3 regions of the Mannheimia bovis genome follow, and region 2 is predicted to be linked to each of the others. Evidence: riboswitches for the same ligand, from Rfam matches in the RefSeq annotation. Region 2 holds a riboswitch; each other region holds the start of a gene.
The links. A riboswitch is a leader RNA that binds a small molecule or an ion and turns the genes downstream of it on or off. The one in region 2 is predicted to bind thiamine pyrophosphate.

Region 1 (4,270 bases), 240 kb from region 2:
AAATTTCAGAAAAATTAGCTTTTATTGACCATTATATTCAGGCTAAAAATGCGGCTGATGGCTCAAAAATGGACGCTAATGCCAACGTAACACAAAAAAACATTGCCACAATGGAAAATGAGCTGATGAAAGATTTTTTTGTGCAAATTAATCGTGCAAAAGTGAGCCAGAAAATTGCAAAACTTTTTGATAAAGAGACCGCTTGCGAATACTTACGCCAAATTGAAGCACACGAAATTTACGTTCACGATGAAACCAGCCTCAAACCTTATTGTGTATCGGTAACAATGTATCCGTTTTTGCGTGATGGCTTAACCAAACTGGGGGGCGAATCCAAAGCTCCAAAACATCTGGCTTCTTTTTGTGGCTCTTTTGTCAATTTTGTCTTTGCAGTGAGTTCACAATTTGCAGGGGCAGTCGCTACAGTTGAATTTTTAACCTACTTTGACTACTTAGCCCGTAAAGATTATGGCGATAACTACTTAGAAACCCATCGTTCCGACATTGAAAACCACCTCCAACAAGTGGTCTACAGCATTAACCAACCTGCCGCCGCACGAGGCTATCAAAGCGTATTTTGGAATATTTCGGTTTACGATAAATTCTATTTTGAGGCAATGTTCGGTAACTTTGTGTTCCCTGATTTTGAAAAGCCCTGCTGGGAAACCACCGCTAAATTGCAACTTTTCTTTATGCAGTGGTTTAACAAAGAACGTAGCAAAGCTATTCTTACCTTCCCTGTAGTAACTGCCGCAATGCTAACTGAACAAGGTAAATGCAAAGATGACGAATTTGCCAACCAAATGGCAAATGAACTGGCACAAGGTAATTCCTTTTTTATTTATCAGTCGGATAACCCTGATTCCCTCGCTTCTTGCTGCCGTTTACGCAATGAAATTAGTGATCACACTTTCTCTTACTCACTCGGTGCTGGCGGTGTAGTAACAGGTTCGATAAATGTGATTACGATTAATATGAACCGTTTAGTGCAAGATAAGCGTGATTTGAGCTCAGAAGTCATCAAGATCCATAAATATCAATATGCTTACCGAAAATTGATGGAGGAATATTTAGCCAACGGAATGCTGCCTGTTTATGATGCTGGATTTATTTCGTTAGATAAACAATTCCTCACCATCGGCATTAACGGTATGGCAGAAGCGGCTGAATCTCAAGGCTTGAAAGTAGGTTACAACCCTGAATATATTGAATTTGTGCAATCTCGCTTAAAAACGATTTTTGAGGCAAACCAAGCTGCCAGCCAACAATATGGTGTGAAGTTCAACACTGAATTTGTGCCTGCCGAAAATTTAGGGGTAAAAAATGCGAAATGGGATAAAGCAGACGGCTATTTCGTGCCTCGTGATTGCTACAACTCCTATTTCTATGTGGTAGAAGATGAAGAAACTAACGCTCTCGATAAATTCTTACTGCACGGCAAAGAGCTCATTGAATGGCTAGATGGTGGTTCAGCCTTGCATTTAAACCTCAATGAAGCCTTAACCGCCAACGGCTACCGTTCACTATTAGACACCGCCGCTAAAACAGGCTGCAACTATTTCTGCATTAACGTCAAAATCACGATTTGCAACGAATGTAGCCATATCGACAAACGCACTTTGCATCGTTGCTCCAAATGCGGCTCGCAAAATATTGACTACGGCACACGAGTTATCGGCTATTTAAAACGGGTTTCTGCCTTTAGTTCTGCCCGCCAAAAAGAGCACAGTTTGCGGTTTTATCATCGAGAAGCGGCTTAACGTTTAAGGTACTTTACAACCCTTTTCTAAAGTTTTATATTGAGCTCTCATTTAGTCGGGGTGCTTGTTTACTCAAATAAAGCAAGCTGAGAAATACCCGTTGAACCTGATGCAGTTAGCACTGACGTAGGAAACTAAAGGCTTAAAACCGATCTATTCCCGTTCGTGTTGGTGCATTGTTTTTTCAATACAATGAGGAATAAACGATGACCACATCTACCCCATTTCAATCAATCTATTTGCAAAAAATCCGGCAAAATCGACCGCTTGTTCATAATATTACCAACATTGTTGCCGCCAACTTTTCCGCTAACGGTTTATTAGCTCTCGGGGCTTCGCCCATTATGGCGGCTGCCATTGAGGAGATGGAAGCTGTGCCTCAATTAAGTTCGGCTGTGGTAATTAATATCGGCACATTAATCGGCAAAGAAGTGGAAGCAATGGTGCTTGCCGGTAAAACGGCAAACCGTTTAGGCATTCCTGTAATTCTTGACCCTGTCGGCGTTGGAGCAACACCTTTTCGCCGTCAAACGGTTGAAATCTTGCTTAACGAAATCCAATTCACCGCTATTCGAGGCAATGCAGGAGAACTTGCCACCCTCGCAGGCGTAAAATGGCAAGCTAAAGGTGTTGATGCTGGCGAAGGCTCGCATAGCCTTGTGGAAATCGCTCAACAAGTTGCTAAACGTTATAAAACCTTAGTTGCCATTAGTGGCGAAACCGATGTAGTAAGCGATGGCTTACGCACTGCGTTACTTAAAAACGGCAGCCCAATGTTCCCACAAATTACCGCTTCAGGCTGTTTATTAAGTGCCGTGTGCGGTGCATTTTTAGCCGTTGCTGAGAAAAAACGCTATTTCAACGCACTGGTTGAGGCTTGTACCGCTTATGCGGTTGCCGGTGAAGTTGCATCAAAATCACTCAAACCCACTCAATACGGACAATTTGCAGTCAATCTTTTAGATGAACTAGGCTCTTTAACGCCAGAAACCGTGGAACACTATGCGGAGGTAGAATATGTCTAATATTCAATCAAGCCCAACTAAAGTTGCCGTTGCTTCAATGGTTGGCACTGCTATTGAATACTTTGATAACTATATCTACACAATGGCTGCCGTATTGGTGTTTAATGTGCAGTTTTTCAATAGTGACGACCCAGTTTCCAACCAATTAATGTCGCTTTCCGTTCTTGCCCTTGCCTTTTTCACTCGCCCGATGGGGTCGATTATTTTCGGGCATTTCGGCGATAAATATGGGCGTAAACAAACCCTGATTGCCTCACTTTTATTGATGGGTTTATCAACGGTAGCGATTGGTTTACTGCCTAACTATGCAGCTATCGGCATTTGGGCAACGGTACTGCTCTGCTTATGCCGTATCGGGCAAGGTTTAGGCTTAGGTGGCGAATGGGGCGGTGCGGCATTAGTTGCAACCGAACACGCACCGAAACACAAGCGGGCATTTTTTGGGATTTTTCCGCAAATGGGGGCTCCCATCGGCTTGCTATTGGCTAACGGAGCATTCTACTTGGTTAATCTCATTTATGGCGAGCAAGCCTTTCTGGACTGGGCGTGGCGAATTCCGTTTGTTGCTTCTATTGTGATGATTTTTATCGGCTTATATATCCGCATTAAAATCAGCGAAAGCCCGATTTTCCTCAAAGCAGAGCAGCAAGGCAAAAACCACCATACTCCGCTTAAAACACTCTTTAGCAAGCATTTCAAGCCGTTTATAATTGGCGTATTAATTGCCACCGCAGGCTATGTGCTATTCTATATTTTAGTTGCCTTTACCCCGATTTTCGTGAAAAGCCCTGTTGCAGTCTCTAAAGCAGGCTATACGACAGGTTTGGGCTTACCGGCAAATATGTACACACAATATTTACTGATTACTTCGGTGATTTTTGGCATTGCAATTTTCTTCTCAGGTCTCTATTCCGATAAAATCGGTCGCCGTCTATTATTACTCATCGCCACAGGGGCAACGGTAATTTACGGCTTAATAATGCCGTTTTTCCTAGAAAACGGCACACCAACCTCAATCTTTATTTTCTTAACCATCGGAATGATCTTAATAGGCTTAAGTTTTGGACCAATGGCGGTTATTCTACCCGAACTCTTCCCGACGGAAGTACGTTACACAGGTGCTTCTCTTGCCTACACCGCAGCAGGTATTTTAGGGGCGAGTGTGTTTACCATTATTGCGGTTAAAATTAACGAAAACTTCGGATTATTTGGGGTTGGCGGATATTTATCAGCAGCTTCTCTGCTCAGTTTCTGGGCGTTATGGCAAGTTCACGAAACCAAAGATTTGGAATTGGCTGAGATTTAATATTGATTAACTTACTACAAGCGATCAAATTTTGTTAAAAATTTGCAAAAGTTGACCGCTTGCTTTTACTTAGTTTTACAGTATCGCTATTCCCTTTTAGGAGGAAAGAGCTATAATTTGCAGTATTACTAAGAGGTCTTACCTCATTATTTTATGGAATAACCGATCAGGAAATCAAA
Region 2 (4,270 bases):
GCGAATTTTGACATTTTTTATTCCTCTTTATAAATTGTAACCTGTAGGGGCAAATTGCAATGTGCCCCTACGATGTAATCTTGCAAATTTTTGGTGAAATCTGATCGCTTGTAAGGGCGAATTGCCATTCGCCCCTACGTTTAAATTAATCCGGCGAGTAATAAAGCTTGCCGATCTCAATTCGCTCACGCCCAGTTTCTAATCGCCATTTGTTGCTATCACGCAGGGAATAAACGCAACCGCAATATTCCTGCTGATAGAAGCGTTCTCGTTTGCTGATTTCGATCATTCGCTGTGAGCCGCCGCCTTTTCGCCAGTTGTAATCCCAGTAAACCACATCATCAAATTTCGCTGCCGCACGGTGTCCGCAGTCGTTGATTTGGTTCATATCTTTCCAGCGAGAAATACCTAAGCAACTGGTAAAGACCGGGAAGCCGTTGTTGTGGGCGTATTCTGCCGCTTTTTCAAAACGCATATCAAAACACATTGTGCAGCGGATGCCACGCTCGGGTTCCCATTCCATCCCTTTGGCTTTTTTAAACCACTCTTTGCGGTCGTTTTCGTAGTCATCATCCAAATCAATAAACGGGATATTCCACTTTTCAGCAAAACGAATATTTTCTTCCTTGCGGATTAGATACTCTTTGAGTGGGTGGATGTTCGGGTTATAGAAATAGATCGTAAATTCAATGCCGGAGGCGTGAATTGCTTCCATCACTTCGCCCGAACACGGGGCACAGCAAGAGTGCAACAGCAACTTATTGTGTCCGTTCGGAAGAGTTAATTTCTCACGCACAAACGGGGCGTTTGGGTCTTTTTTTTGATTTTGAGCTCTGCGTCTAGCACGCACGCTTTCAATGTGTTCTTGGGGTTGTTGGTTTTGTTCTGTCATTTTTCGTAGGAGCGGGTTCTGTGCCACCCATAAATTATCGTAAATATTAGGGCAGGCACAGAACCCGCCCCTACAAGTGGTTAAATTTATCTGATTTTTTGCAAATTAATAGGATCTATCCACCGACAAATATGCCAATGAAATCAATGCTTGTTTATATTCGCTCTCAGGCAATACGGCTAACGCATCAACCGCTTTTTGGGCTTCCTCTCGGGCTTTTTGCATTGCGTAGTCGAGAGATTTGTGTTCCGTCATAATGGCTAAAACGTCTGGAATTTGCTCCAATTCACCACCGTTTTCAATTGCATTGCGGATCAGCTCCACTTGAGCGGTTTTGCTTGCTTTTTCCGCTGCGTGCATTGCGTGTAAGAGCGGAAGCGTTGGTTTGCCTTCCACAAAGTCATCGCCCACGTTTTTACCTAAACTCTCGCTTTGGGCGGAGTAGTCTAAAATATCATCAACAAGTTGGAATGCCGTGCCTAAATAACAACCGTACTCTTTTAAGCCGTTTTCGATTTCTTCGCTTGCTTGTGCGGCAATTGCCACACATTGAGTCGCAGCTTCAAACAAACGTGCGGTTTTGTTGTAAATCACACGCATATAGTTTGCTTCTGTGGTGTTTGGGTCGTTCACATTCATTAATTGCTGAACTTCACCTTCTGCCAACGCATTGGTTGCTGAAGACATTACTTTTAACACACGAAGCGAGTCTAAATCCGTCATCATTTGAAAAGAACGAGTGTAGATATAATCGCCCACTAACACGCTTGCTGCATTGCCAAACACCGCATTTGCAGTATCTCGCCCACGACGTTTGTCTGATTCGTCCACCACATCATCGTGTAATAATGTTGCTGTATGTACAAACTCAATAAAGGCTGCCGCTGTAATATGTTTTTTACCTTGATAACCTAACGCACGGGCAGCAAGCACCGAAATTAACGGGCGAATGCGTTTGCCACCGCCTGCGATAATGTAATGCCCAAGTTGGTTAATCAATAAGACTTCCGAATTAAGTTGAGCCAAAATTTCTGCGTTTACCGCTTGCATATCTTCATTTGCAAGGGCTTGGATTTGTTCGAGAGTTAATTGCGTAGCCATTTGTTTCCATTTAAGAGGTAAAACTTGTTCCACATTCTACCCTAAATCAGCCTGTCTTCAAAAAGAATAATTTTAGAAAGTATTTGCATATCAGGCTAAATTTTCTTAGACTTGAACTAATTTTAGTCGGGGTGCTGTTTGCAGCTGAGATAATACCCGTGAACCTGATTCAGTTAATACTGCCGTAGGAAACTAATTATGCCAAACTCAATCCCTATCTTTATTCTTTCATCTTTTTCCGCCTTTTTTAGCCGTACTCTAAATCGTTGATTTGGAGGCATTATGCACATTGAAATCCGCAATCTTTGCTTAACATTTGGCGAGCAAGTGCTATTTCAACATTTTAACTTTCAACTTAAAAAAGGAAGTTGGACCAGTCTGTTAGGAGCAAGTGGTGTTGGAAAATCAACACTTTTACGCATTATTGCCGGGTTAGAGAATGAGGCGATACAAGCGGGTGAAATCTCTTTTGCTCCCGACACTCGTATTGCGTGGTTAGCTCAAACCGACTCGCTTTATCCGTGGTTATCAATGATTGACAACGTTCAGTTACAGGCTCATTTAAGTGGTCAAAAATCAGCAGAAAGTCAAGAAAAAGCGATAAGCCTGCTTGAGCAAGTCGGGCTAGGTGAGCATTTGCATAAGCGTTGTTATCAACTTTCGGGCGGTCAGCGGCAACGAGTGGCGTTAGCTCGCACGTTAATGCAAGAGGCAAATCTCATTTTAATGGATGAGCCATTCTCCGCCCTTGATGCAGTAACTCGCCATCAATTACAAGCCCTTGCCGTTGAGTTTTTGCGAGATAAAACGGTGTTGTTGATTACGCACGATCCGCAAGAAGCAATTCGTGTAAGCGATGAAATTCGCATTTTACGTCATCAACCTGCTGAAATTGCTCTAACTATTGCCCTAGAGGGCGGCAGACCACGAGAACTTAACAATCACCGGCAATGGGTATTACAGCAACAATTATTTAATGAATTAACCGGCGGAGGAGAATAATGCGTTCCTTTTTGCAAAAAATTTCACTTTTTCGACCGCTTGTGATTGCATTTAGCTTGCTTGCTCTTTGGCAAGGGGCGGTTAGTTTTGGTGGAATGCCTGCTTATATGTTGCCTTCACCGCTTACGGTTTGGCAAAAGTTAATTGAAAATGCTCCGCTTCTTGCAACTCACGCTCAAATCACGTTATTGGAAATTGCATTAGGGTTGTTGCTCGGCTTTTTGTTCGGGTTAGGCTCAGCATTGTTACTGACTCGCTATAAGCAGTTGTCTAAATTCTTATTGCCTTTACTTGTTATTTCTCAAGCTATTCCTGTGTTTGCCATTGCCCCTCTGCTCGTGTTGTGGTTTGGTTATGGGCTTGCTTCCAAAATTGTGATGACGGTGCTGATTATTTACTTCCCTGTAACTGCTGCCTGTTTTGATGGGTTACGCAATACACCAAAAACTTGGTTGGATTTGGCAAAAACCTTAGAGATTTCACCTATTGCAATGTTATTTAAAGTTCAGCTCCCTGCTGCTTTGCCATCACTGGCTTCAGGTTTACGTATTGCAGTGTCAGTTGCACCTATTGGGGCGATTGTGGGGGAATGGGTAGGTTCATCACAAGGTTTAGGCTACTTAATGCTCCACGCTAACGCTCGTATGCAGACAGACTTGATGTTTGCCGCTCTTTTTATTTTGCTTGTGATTGCATTATTACTCTACTTTGTTACCGATAAATTACTTAAACGCCTTGTACCTTGGGCTGCACATTTACATTAATAAAAAGGAGAATTTATGTCTATTGTTCAAACATTGACCGAAAAAGCAGGGCAATATTGGCTTGATTATATTGATCACGATTTTGTGAAACAACTTGCTAATGGCACGTTACCCAAACACTGTTTTCAACACTATTTAAAGCAAGATTATCGTTTTTTATTTCAATATAGCCGAGCAATTTCAATCGGTATTTTCAAAGCTGAACGGTTTGAAGATATTCATTTCGCCCAAAAAATGAATGAAGGACTACTGAGCGAAATTCAATTACATATTGATTATTGCAAGCAATGGGGCATTAAAGAGGAAGAGCTTTTTGCAACGGAAGAATCTCCCGCTTGTGTTGCCTACACTCGTTATGTTTTAGATTGCGGAATGAAAGGTGGATTAGCGGAGCTTTATACCGCACTTGCTCCTTGTACGATTGGCTATGCTGAAATTGCTCGCCGCATTGCTCCTTATTCTGTAGCGAATAATCCTTATCAAAGTTGGATTGATACTTACGCATCAAGTG
Region 3 (4,270 bases), 230 kb from region 2:
TTTCTAACTCGTTATGTTGATATTGTACTGAGTCATCAATGGGAGAACGGACTAAATTATGCCTATTTTGATGCTTTATATGGCGGATATCCGTTTATCCATAATTCAACTTTTATCCCCAAGGGGGTAGGCTACTATTACGATCAATTTGATGCATTTGAAGGAGCAAATGTATTACTTGATGTAATTGAAAATCACGATAAGCAGCATAGTGAATATGTGAAACGAGCTAATGAATACTTAGCTTCCTTACTCCCAACAAATCCTGTTAATCTATATTATTACGAAAAAGAGATTAAAAGACTATTTGAATAGTTTGCAATTTTTGCGTATTTTTATACCACTTATAAGTAAAAAGAGTAGTAGCCTAAACTACTCTTTTTTCAATGAACTAAGCGTTATCTACGCCACTTGCAAATTTTTCCAGATTTTTAACCGCTTGTTGCCAATCTGTCGCCTGCGTAATGGCACTTACAACCGCCGCACTGCCTACGCCTGTGCTCATCACATTTTCAATTCTATCTTCATTAATTCCGCCAATTGCTACCGTTGGAATTTGAAGTGGTGCAACCAGATCGACATATTTCGCTAAATTAACCAGTCCCTGTGGCTGCGATGGCATTTCCTTTGTTTGCGTTGGGAAAACGTGTCCAAATGCAATATAAGAAGGTTGAATTGCTAAGGCTCGCATAATTTCAAAATAGCCGTGAGTGGAAACGCCTAAACGTAATCCTGCTTGTTGGATAGCATTTAAATCTGCTGTGGCTAAATCTTCCTGCCCTAAATGCACACCGTAAGCCTGATATTTCACTGCAAGCTGCCAGTAATCATTCACGAACAGTCGCACATTGTGTTGTTTTGCAAGCTCTATTGAATGTGCAATTTCTGTTTCAATCTCTACAAGCGGTCGATTTTTCACACGAATTTGCAAAGTTTTTACCCCAGCTGAAATTAAACGTTCAACCCACTCAAAACTCTCTACCACAGGGTAAAGCCCAAGCTGATAATCAGTTGCCGCAAAAGGTTTTTTCGGCAAATTGAGCGGTGCAGAAACCAGTGCGGTTTGAGGGAAGAAATCAATATCTTCCGGGTAGCCTGTGTGGCATAACGAACTTAGTGCAGTTTGCCCTCTCCCTTCTTTTTCCGATAAACCTTTTTGTAAATACGCAGTAGCAACGGTTACGGCATCAGGCAAATCAAAACCTTTGGCTAACATTGAACCTACCGCAGAAGCATAGGTACAACCTGTACCGTGTGTATTAACACTTTGCAGTCTTGGGTGGGAAAAGGAAAAAATTTCTTGGGAGTTAAACAGATAATCACTTACCGTTTCACCCTGCCATTCAAAATGCCCGCCTTTAGCTAAAACCGCCTTCACACCTTGTGAAATAAGCATTTGAGCAGCTATTTTCACATCATCAAACGTATTAATTTCAGTCTCACTCAATAGGGCTAATTCAGTTCCATTTGGTGTAATCAGATCAACTAACGGATAGAGTTTTTCTTGCACTACGGGTAATAAAATACTGTCTGAGAGAGACTGTCCGCTACTTGCTACCGCAACAGGATCGTAAACCACAAAGCAATAGTTTTTACTTTCTAATCGAATTTTTTGGATATATTCACATAAAATCTCAACTTGAGCCTGTGAACAAAGTAAGCCAATTTTGATTGCATTTGGATAGCCTTGCATTAATAGGGCTTCAAACTGCTGGCGGAAGGTGTGATCATCAATAGGTGTTACACAAAGCACGCCGTGTGGATGTTGGGCGGTAACAGACGTAACCACCGAACAACCAACTAAATTAAAATCGTGAAAGGTATGTAAATCGGTTTGTAGCCCTGCTCCGGCACAAGAATCTGAACCGGCAACCGTCCAAATCACTTTAGGTTGATGGGTATTAGAAATAGACATCGCAAAATCCTCTTTTTTAAAGTTAGGGTTTGCTTGTCAGAGATGTGGCAATAGGTAAAATTGAATGTTAAAACTTGTTCCCTACGCAGGTACTAACCTACAGGTTCGACGGATCTCGCAGTTGCGATCTCAGCCTTATGGCACTCCGACAAGCGCTTTTAGTATAGCTTACAAGCGGTTATTTCCACAAAAAATTTGCAAAATTTTCTGAAAAATAAACCGCTTGTTAGCATTGATTAATTTACTTTTCCACAATTTAAACAGTAGAGATACATCTGCTTTGGATCGTTAAAGCGGGAAAGCATTTCTACCTGTTTCTGCGATTGCTTCAGCACAGGTAAATCAAGCCAGTTTGTCAGGCTCACTTGTAGCTGAGTTTTGAAATCACGGGCAAGCGTGCCAAATAGGCTGTCGTCTTGTTCGGCAAACCATTGTAAGCCGAATTGCTCAACTTTTGCTTTGCTCTGTGCTTCACGTTTTTGATTGATTAAATCGGATAATCTAACAAAAGCTACATTAAAATTGCCTAATTCATCAACTAAACCGTGTTTGAGTGCATCAGAACCTAACCAAACTTGCCCTTGAGCAACCTTATCCACCGCCTCTTTTGGCATTTCCCTGCCACGAGCAACAAGCTCTAAGAAGCGGTCATAACCATTTTCAATGCCGATTTGCAGCACTTCACCTTGCTCTTTCGGTAGGCTTTTCAAACCGATTGGCTCAGCAAGTGCAGAGGTTGCAATACCATCTTCATTCACACCTAAGTTTTTAGCTGTTTTTTCAAAAGTTACGGCTAAACCAAAAATACCGATTGAACCGGTGATGGTATTTGGGCTGGCGATAATTTTATCGCTGGTTGCCGCAATCCAGTAACCACCTGATGCTGCCATTCCGCCCATTGAAGCGACTACAGGTTTCCCTTGTTTTTGCAATGCGTCTACTTCTTGGCGAATAAGCTCTGATGCTACCGCACTTCCACCTGGGCTATTAATGCGTAAAATTAAACCTTCTACGTTTTTATCGGCTCTTGCTTCCTGCAATAATTTTACGATGGTTTCACTGCCTACACCTGTTTGGTCGCTCTCACCTGTCATAATTGCCCCTTCCACATTCACAACAGCAATTTTAGGGGCGTTGATGTAAGCAAAACGGTCATTTAGCTCAAGTTCGTAGTCTAAAAACTCAATGTGGTTATAATCACCTTCACTGTTTTCGCCAAATTGTTCTATCAATTTTGCTTTGCTCTCTTGGTTAGACACCAGCTGTGTTACCCACTTTTGATTTAAGGCGAACTGTGCATCATCGCCTTTTGCTGCCTTATATTTTTCAATATAGGTTTCGGCAGATAAATTGATTTCTTGTGGGGAGATTTTGCGGTTGTGAGCAATCGTCTCCACTACTTGTTGCCAAGTACCATTGAGCCAGCCTCGTGCATTTTGTTTAGCTTCTTCAGACATATCATCACGCATAAAAGGCTCAACCGCTGATTTGTAAGTACCTACACGGAAAATATGTGGCTCAGCTTCAATTTTATCTAACAAGGTTTTGAAATAGGTATTGGCATAGCTTAAACCTTGAAGCTCCACAGAACCTACTTTGTTCAAATAAATTTCATCAGCAAAAGAAGCCAGGTAATATTGCTTTTGTGAATACTGCTCGCCAATAGCAATGACTGGCTTGCCTGATTCCTTGAAGTTATTGATTTCATTACCAATAAAGTCTAAAGAGGAAAAATCGGCACTTTGCAGATTATGTAAATCTAACACCAACCCTGTAATTTGCGGATCATTTTTTGCTTTGCTAATCGCTTGCACCACATCAAAAGTCGAAATTTTAAATGGCTCACTGCTGCCTAATTCTGACTGCAACAAGCGGTAGAAATCGGTAAATTCTTCACGGTTATCCGCCAAATAGCCGTCTAAATTTAACCGTAATGCCCCTTGCGTAAAAACCGGCTTTTGTGTGCTTTGAGAAGAAGCAATAAAGCCTACCACAGGCACTAATAGTAGAATAAATAAGACAAAAAAGAGGTTTATCACACACTCTCTAATGCAACGAAACATTCGGTAAATTGCTTTTAAAATATTAAACATCGGAATTTCCTAGAAATAAAATAATCGGCACAGTATAAAGCAATCACGGAATGAATAAAATATGCTATGCTTTAAGTCAAAAGACATTCATAAAAGGTAATTTTTATGCAAATTATAGATTTATTACATCACCGTCGTTCCAGCAAAAAATTTGGCGATAAAGCCCCAACTCCAGAACAACTGGAAAAAATATTAAAAGCAGGGCTTAGAGCTCCGGATCACGGAAAATTAAAACCTTATCATTTTGTCGTCATTGAAAAAA

Region 1: linked by a shared signal. The riboswitch ahead of thiM (hydroxyethylthiazole kinase) and the one ahead of ICJ55_RS03435 (ABC transporter ATP-binding protein) in region 2 are both predicted to bind thiamine pyrophosphate.
Region 3: linked by a shared signal. The riboswitch ahead of thiE (thiamine phosphate synthase) and the one ahead of ICJ55_RS03435 (ABC transporter ATP-binding protein) in region 2 are both predicted to bind thiamine pyrophosphate.

The regions. Positions count from the first base shown of each region.
Region 1 is NZ_CP061280.1:897,030-901,299, reverse strand. It holds gene nrdD (anaerobic ribonucleoside-triphosphate reductase) at 1-1,760, shown strand, start outside; TPP riboswitch at 1,807-1,910, shown strand; gene thiM (hydroxyethylthiazole kinase) at 1,967-2,785, shown strand; gene ICJ55_RS04600 (MFS transporter) at 2,778-4,091, shown strand.
Region 2 is NZ_CP061280.1:659,533-663,802, forward strand. It holds gene fabD (ACP S-malonyltransferase) at 1-14, opposite strand, end outside; gene ICJ55_RS03425 (epoxyqueuosine reductase QueH) at 146-892, opposite strand; gene ispB (octaprenyl diphosphate synthase) at 998-1,993, opposite strand; TPP riboswitch at 2,111-2,201, shown strand; gene ICJ55_RS03435 (ABC transporter ATP-binding protein) at 2,276-2,995, shown strand; gene ICJ55_RS03440 (ABC transporter permease) at 2,995-3,759, shown strand; gene tenA (thiaminase II) at 3,775-4,270, shown strand, end outside.
Region 3 is NZ_CP061280.1:885,764-890,033, reverse strand. It holds gene ICJ55_RS04560 (DUF2827 family protein) at 1-315, shown strand, start outside; gene thiE (thiamine phosphate synthase) at 392-1,915, opposite strand; TPP riboswitch at 1,977-2,073, opposite strand; gene sppA (signal peptide peptidase SppA) at 2,152-4,008, opposite strand; gene ICJ55_RS04545 (nitroreductase family protein) at 4,114-4,270, shown strand, end outside.